Regions from separate parts of the Thioalkalivibrio sp. ALJ15 genome, predicted to be linked through region 1. Evidence: predicted binding sites of a transcription regulator. Region 1 holds the regulator's gene; the other holds the start of a gene.
What was found. Region 1 encodes LexA, which represses DNA repair genes until DNA is damaged. Its sites were predicted from a motif close to TACTGTNNATATNNACAGTA; they were not measured.
Positions count from the first base shown of each region.

Region 1 (3,405 bases):
GAGTTCGGGGCGCGCCAGCCGCAGCAGGTCGCCGAGCTGGCGCAGGCCGATGGCCCGCAGGCCCTCCCGGGTCGCGGCGGAGAGCGGCAGGGTCTCCAGCGGGACCGGTGACAGGGTGCGGCGCAGGGCCTCGCTATCTTCGGGGATCGCGGGATTACGCAGGGTGGCCAGCAGGCGAGCGGCGGCCGGACTGCGTGCCAGGCCGATGCGCGGGTGGAAGCCCAGTCCCTCCAGGGTGCCCCGCACCCGTTCCCGCAGGGCGGCGAGCCCGCCGAACAGGCGCCGGCTGCGGCCGACCTCCAGCAGGATGCGCCGGGCCTCCGGCTCCGGGTGCACGTGATCGGAGAACTGCAGCAGCACGCCGGCCAGCATGGCGATCTGCGCGGTCTGGGCCTGCGGGTCGTGCTCGACGAGTTCCGGGGTGTCGAGGATGGCAAGGGCATCGGCCAGCGCCATGCCCGGTCGGGCCCCGGTGCGGCGCGCGGCGCGATTAGCGGCATGCACGCGTGGAGCGGCGCCGGCCTCGACCACCAGCAGGGGGCGTTCGGTCAGCCGTGAACGGTCCGGCTCGGTACGCGCCAGGGTCTCCAGCGCCAGGTGCGGCAGCTCGACCGCCATCCACTGTTCGTTTGCTGAGCGTGGTCCGATCCGTGGGGCAGGGCCGGACTCCGCTGGATGCTCCGAGGGTGCAATCGAGGGCGGAATCAGTGCTGCCTGGTGCCATGCGCGGGCCGGGCGCGAGGCACGCGGGTGCGGGACGGCTTGTGGTCGCTCCGGATGGCCCATCTCAGGGCACCGGGATGTGCAGGGCCTGGCCGGAACGGGCCCAGTCGCCGATGCCCTTCAGGCAGTTCAGTTCGAGGCCGTCGGTGGCGGGCTGCCAGCGCAGGCGCTGATGGGCCGGGGAGGGCTGCTCCGCGGCGCGCGGCGGGCGGTACAGGATGGCGCAGGCCTGGCTTTCGGCCGCGGCCAGGCGCAGCCGACGCAACAACGCGGTTTCCACCGGGCCGCCCAGCCAGGCCAGTAGGACCCCGAAGGCCGGGTCGCGCAGGCATTGTTCGCCGGCCCAGAGGGTGTCGCGGTCGTGTTCGGTGCGGATCAGCAGCAACCGTTCCGGTGGGATGCCAAGCGGCTGCCAGCCCGGCAGCCAGGGCGTGGCGGGCGGCGCCAGCAGTGCGATCCAGTACCCCTCGCGACCGCAGGCCGCGAGCATGGGGACCAGCAGACGGGTCTCGCCACAGCCAAAGGGGGCGCCCAGGAGTTCGATCAGCTGGCCGCGCGGCCAGCCGCCCCCCAAGACCCGGTCCAGCGCCGGGTGACCACTCGGCCAGACCGGGGCATTCGCGGCAGGGACTGCGCTGCGCCCGCGCCACAACGCCGGATGATCGAGCAGGGCATCAATGCCGGGCACGGGCTTAGCCCTGCGCTTCAAGATCGCGCAGTACGCCGACCCCGATACCCTCGATCGCCAGCTCCTGGCGCTCCAGGTCGATCTCGATCGGGGCGAAGTCGGGGTTCTCCGGCAGCAGGCGCACGCGGGCACCGTCCTGCTCGAAGCGCTTGACCGTCACCTCGTCCTCGATGCGGGCCACGACGATCTGGCCGGGGCGGGCCTCCGGGGTCTGGCGGACGGCCAGCAGGTCGCCATCGAGGATGCCGGCGTCGCGCATGCTCTCGCCATGCACGCGCAGCAGGTAGTCCGGGCGGGCCCGGAACAGGCTGTCGTCGATCCGGTAGTGGCGTTCGATATGCTCGGTGGCGAGGATCGGCGAGCCGGCGGCTACGCGCCCGACCAGAGGCAGTTCGGCCGGGCGGGCCGCATGCGCACCGGCCAGGCGGATACCGCGCGCGGCCCCGCCCACCAGCTCGATCGCGCCCTTTTTCTCCAGGGCCTTCAAGTGGCATTCGGCTGCATAGGGCGAGCGAAAGCCAAAGGCACGGGCGATCTCGCTGCGCGTCGGGGCCGTGCCCTGGGTGGCGACGGTCTCGGTGATGTAGTCGAGGATGGCCTGCTGGCGCGCGGTCAGGGACACGGCGGGTGTACTCCACGGATAACTGTTCATAAATACAGTATTCCGTGGCCGGGGCCGAGGCAAGTGCAAGGACTCGTCGAGCGCATTGAGAGCGGCTGATTCTTGTCCGGGGGCGCCCCCTGGAGGTCGGTTACAGGATGATCATGCGATGATGGCCCGCATGTGGGTCCGAAAGAAATAAAGGGATTTGATGGACTGGATTTTTCCGCTGATCCTGATTGGCGCCGGGCTGATCGTGGTCTCGGTGCTGACGTCGGCGCTGTCGTTCCGGCTGGGTGCACCGCTGTTGCTCGTGTTCCTGGGCATCGGCCTGCTCGCCGGCGAAGACGGCCTCGGGCTCGAGTTCGATGACCCCAATACCGCGTTCCTGATCGGCAGCCTTGCGCTGGCCGTGATCCTGTTCGACTCCGGCTTTGGCACCCGGCTGCGAACCCTGCGCCGGGCGGCGGGCCCGGCCATCGTGCTGGCCACGGTCGGGGTCGCCCTGACCACGCTGTTGCTGGGCGCGGCCGCCCACTGGTTGCTGGATCTGCCCTGGGGCTATGCGCTGCTGTTGGGGGCCCTGATCAGTTCCACGGATGCCGCGGCGGTGTTCTTCCTGCTGCGGGTGGGCGGGGTGAAGATCAACCGCCGCGTACGCTCCATCCTGGAAGTGGAGTCGGGCTCCAACGACCCAATGGCGATCTTCCTGACCGTGGTCTTCATCGAGTGGATCCTGTCCGGCACCACGGCCGGCGGTCTGGCTACGCTGTTCGCCACGGAATTCCTGTGGCAGATGGGGCTGGGCCTCCTGCTGGGTGTGGTGGGTGGCTATCTGCTGGTGGAACTGGTCAACCGCCTGCCGCTGGAGGAGGGGCTTTATCCCATCGCGGTAATGGCCGGCGCGGTCAGCCTGTTCGCGCTGGCCGGGTGGCTGGGGGGCAGCGGGTTCCTGGCCGCCTATGTGGCGGGCATCGTGGCGGGCAACCGCAAGATGCGGGGCGCGGCGAAGCTGCACCGACAGCAGCAGGGGCTGACCTGGCTGGCGCAGATCAGCATGTTCCTGATCCTGGGGCTGCTGGCCACACCCTCGGAGTTTCCGTCGCTGGCGTTGCCGGCCCTGGCGCTGGGCCTGGTGCTGATCCTGGTGGCGCGGCCGCTGGCGGTTTGGTTGTGCCTGCTGCCCTTTCGCCAGGACTGGCGCAGCACCGCGTTCGTCTCCTGGGTGGGCCTGCGCGGGGCGGTGTCGATCCTGCTGGCGATCCTGCCGATGGTGGCCGGGGTCGAGGGCGGAGAGGTGTTCTTCAATATCGTGTTCATGATGGTGCTGGTCTCGCTACTGGTGCAGGGCTGGACGATTCGCCCGGTGGCCGAGCGGCTCGGGCTGGTGGTG
Region 1 covers NZ_KB912058.1:239,947-243,351, forward strand. The annotation lists gene G015_RS0107910 (DNA polymerase Y family protein) at 1-618, opposite strand, end outside; gene imuA (translesion DNA synthesis-associated protein ImuA) at 788-1,411, opposite strand; gene lexA (transcriptional repressor LexA) at 1,416-2,033, opposite strand; gene G015_RS0107925 (potassium/proton antiporter) at 2,224-3,405, shown strand, end outside.

Region 2 (3,405 bases), on a different contig from region 1:
GGCGCGAGGAGGGCGACGTGGTGACGCTGCGGGTATGGCGCGACGGCACTGAGCGCGAGGTGGAGGTCGCACTGGAGATCGTTCCCCTGGGCGAGGATTGAGCCCGAAGGCGGGAACCGCCGCACCCTTGGTCTGACGCCTCTGGCGTGCGCTCTCCGGCAGGAGCCCAGCCCTCTGGGCGATGGAGGCTGGACATGCCCGATCGGCGAGGGGGCTCGCCTCCTACAGTGGTAGGTCCCAGCCTCGGCGGCGAACCAGCGTGCCACATGCCGCACGCGCCCCTTCCCTCGTAGGAGCCCAGCCCTCTGGGCGATGGGGCGCTGGACATGCCCAATCGGCGAGGGGGCTCGCCTCCTACAGTGGGTAGACCCCAGCCTCGGCGGCGAACCGGCTTGCTTTCAGGCGGAGCTGGCGGGTCGGGCGATGGCAAGGACGGAGGCGCGCGTCCCGTGGCGTCCGAGTGTGGTGAACTCGTCGATCACAAACCCGGCCCCCGCCACCTGTTCCCGAAACGCTTCTTCGTAGGTCACGCGACCGAAATCGATGGTGGTGATGCGTCTGAGCAGCGGCTTGAAGCGTTCCATCCAGCGGGAGGGGCGGGTCTGGAAGGTCTGGGTGAAGAAGACCTTCCCCTCCGGCTTCAGCAGGCTGCGGCAGTGGCGCAGAGCGCCCTCGGGGTCCGGCAGGAGCATGAAGCTGGCGGAGAAGTAGATCGCGTCGTACGGGCCACCCGTGTGGTCGTAGATGGATTCGAGTCGGGCCTCGGCATGATCGGCCAGGGACGAGTCGCGCAGGGCTCGCCGGGCGTGCTGGATGTAGTCGGCATCGATATCGACCCCCGTGATGACGAGCCCCTTCGCGCGTGCCGTGGCGGCATTGGCGAGCAGCGCGCCGGCGGTGCCGATGCCTACGTCCAGCAGAGCCGCCCCGTCCGGCAGCCGCCGCATTACCTCGGCATACCACTGCGAGGTAAGACGCAGGATCAGCAGGTTGTAAAGGGCGCTGCGCATAGGGGATTCGTCACTGGGATCGGCCGGTAGCGGACCTACCATACCGGAGCCGGCGCACCGGCTCGAAGCCAGGGTTTCTTGCCAGCCCGGAATACTGTTTATATAAACAGTATATGGATGCCACTACCCCCGAACCACCGGAGTACGCCGAGCTGACGGCCGTCAGCAACTTCTCGTTCCTGCGCGGGGCCTCGCACCCGGAGGAGCTGGTGGAGCGGGCCCGAGCGCTGGGCTATCGCGCGCTGGCGCTGACCGATATCGCCTCGCTGGCCGGCGTGGTCCGCGCGCACGCGGCGGCGAAGGACTGCGGGTTGCACCTGATCCTGGGGGCGACCTTCCAGCTGGCACACGGCCCCGCCCTGACCCTGCTGGTGCGCAATGCGGCGGGCTATGCCGCGCTGTGCCGGCTGATCACCCATGCACGCGGGGCGGCGGACAAGGGGCACTACCACCTGACACAGGCGGACCTCGACGCCCTGCCCGCCGAGGCGCGTGCCGGCTGGCACGTCTTGCTGCGTATCGAGCCCGAGATCGCGGAGCCGACGCTCGCCGAAGCGGCCCGCTGGCTGGCCGGGTGGGCCGCGCCGGGGCAGGCCCATCTGGCGGTCAGCCAGCTGCGCACGCCGCAAGATGCCACGCTCACGACCCGCGCACGGCAGCTCGCCGACACGACGGGACTCCCGATCGTCGCTTGCGGCGATGTGCACATGCATTCTCGCGGCCGGCGTGCCCTGCAGGACGTGCTGACCGCGCTGCGCCTGCACACCACGGTTGCCGAGGCGGCCCCGGCGCGCTTCCCCAACGGCGAGCGCTGCCTGCGCCCGCGCGACGACCTGGCCACGCTGTATCCCGCCGCCTGGCTCGCGGCCAGTGTGCGGATCGCGCAGGACTGCGACTTCTCGCTGGACGCGGTCACCTATCGCTACCCGACCGATCCCCTGCCCCGGGACACGAGCCCGGCCGCCTACCTGCGCAAGGAGACCCTGAAGGGCGCGCGCGGGCGCTGGCCCGACGGCATCCCGCCGAAGGTGTCCGAACAAATCGAACGCGAGCTCGGGATCATCGCGCAGCTTGGCTACGAGCCCTACTTCCTGACGGTCTACGACATTGTGCGCTTTGCTCGCGGCCGCGGGATCCTGTGCCAGGGGCGCGGCTCGGCGGCGAACTCCGCCGTTTGTTATGCGCTCGGGATCACGGCGGTGGACCCCTCGCGCTCCAGCATGCTGTTCGAGCGCTTCATCTCCGCCGAGCGTGGCGAGCCGCCGGATATCGATGTCGACTTCGAGCACGAGCGCCGCGAGGAGGTGATCCAGTACATCTACCAGCGCTACGGCCGCGAGCGCGCGGCGCTGGCCTGCACGGTGATCCGCTACCGCCGGCGCAGCGCCCTGCGCGACGTCGGCCGCGCGCTGGGCATCTCGCGCGCGCGGCTGGATGCGCTGACCGCCAACCTCGCCTGGTGGGACGACGGCATCCCCGCCGAGCGCCTGCGCGAGGTCGGGCTGGACCCGGATGGCGCCCTGGCCCGGCAGTGGCAGGCGCTGACCGCCGAGCTGCTGGGCTTCCCCCGCCACCTGTCGCAGCACACCGGCGGCTTCGTGATCGCCGAGGGCCGGCTGGACGAGCTGGTGCCGATCGAGAACGCGGCGATGCCGGAGCGCTCGGTGATCCAGTGGGACAAGGACGACCTCGACGCGGTGGGGCTGTTGAAGATCGACGTGCTGGCGCTGGGGATGCTCTCCTGCGTGCGCCGCGCGCTGGAGCTGATGGCGCGCCACCGGGGCCGCGACTGGGGCCTGGCCGACATCCCCGCCGAGGATCCGGCGGTCTACCACATGCTGCAGAAGGCCGACACCCTGGGCGTGTTCCAGATCGAGTCGCGCGCGCAGATGAGCATGCTGCCGCGCCTGAAGCCGGCGAACTTCTACGACCTGGTGATCGAGATCGCCATCGTGCGCCCCGGCCCGATCCAGGGCGAGATGGTGCACCCATATCTGAAGCGCCGTGCCCACCCGGAGCGGGTGCGTTATCCGAATCCCGAGATCCGGCGGGTGCTGGGGCGCACCCTGGGGGTGCCGATCTTCCAGGAGCAGGTGATCGAGCTGGCGATGGTCGCGGCCGGCTTCTCCGCCGGCGAGGCGGACGGGCTGCGCCGCGCGATCGGGGCCTGGCGCCGTACCGGCCAGCTTGCGCGCTACCGCGAGCGCCTGATGGACGGGATGCGGCAACGCGGCTATCCGGAGAAGTTCGCCGAGCAGCTGTACAAGCAGATCCTTGGCTTTGGCGAGTACGGCTTCCCCGAGTCGCACTCGGCCAGCTTTGCGCTGATTACCTATGTCTCGTCCTGGCTCAAGTGCCATGAACCGGCGATCTTTGCCTGCGCGCTGCTGAACAG
Region 2 covers NZ_KB912060.1:40,882-44,286, forward strand. The annotation lists gene G015_RS0111465 (trypsin-like peptidase domain-containing protein) at 1-101, shown strand, start outside; gene G015_RS0111470 (bifunctional 2-polyprenyl-6-hydroxyphenol methylase/3-demethylubiquinol 3-O-methyltransferase UbiG) at 399-1,010, opposite strand; gene G015_RS0111475 (error-prone DNA polymerase) at 1,124-3,405, shown strand, end outside.
Region 2: the regulator LexA is predicted to act here: its motif matches at 1,103-1,122, upstream of G015_RS0111475 (error-prone DNA polymerase).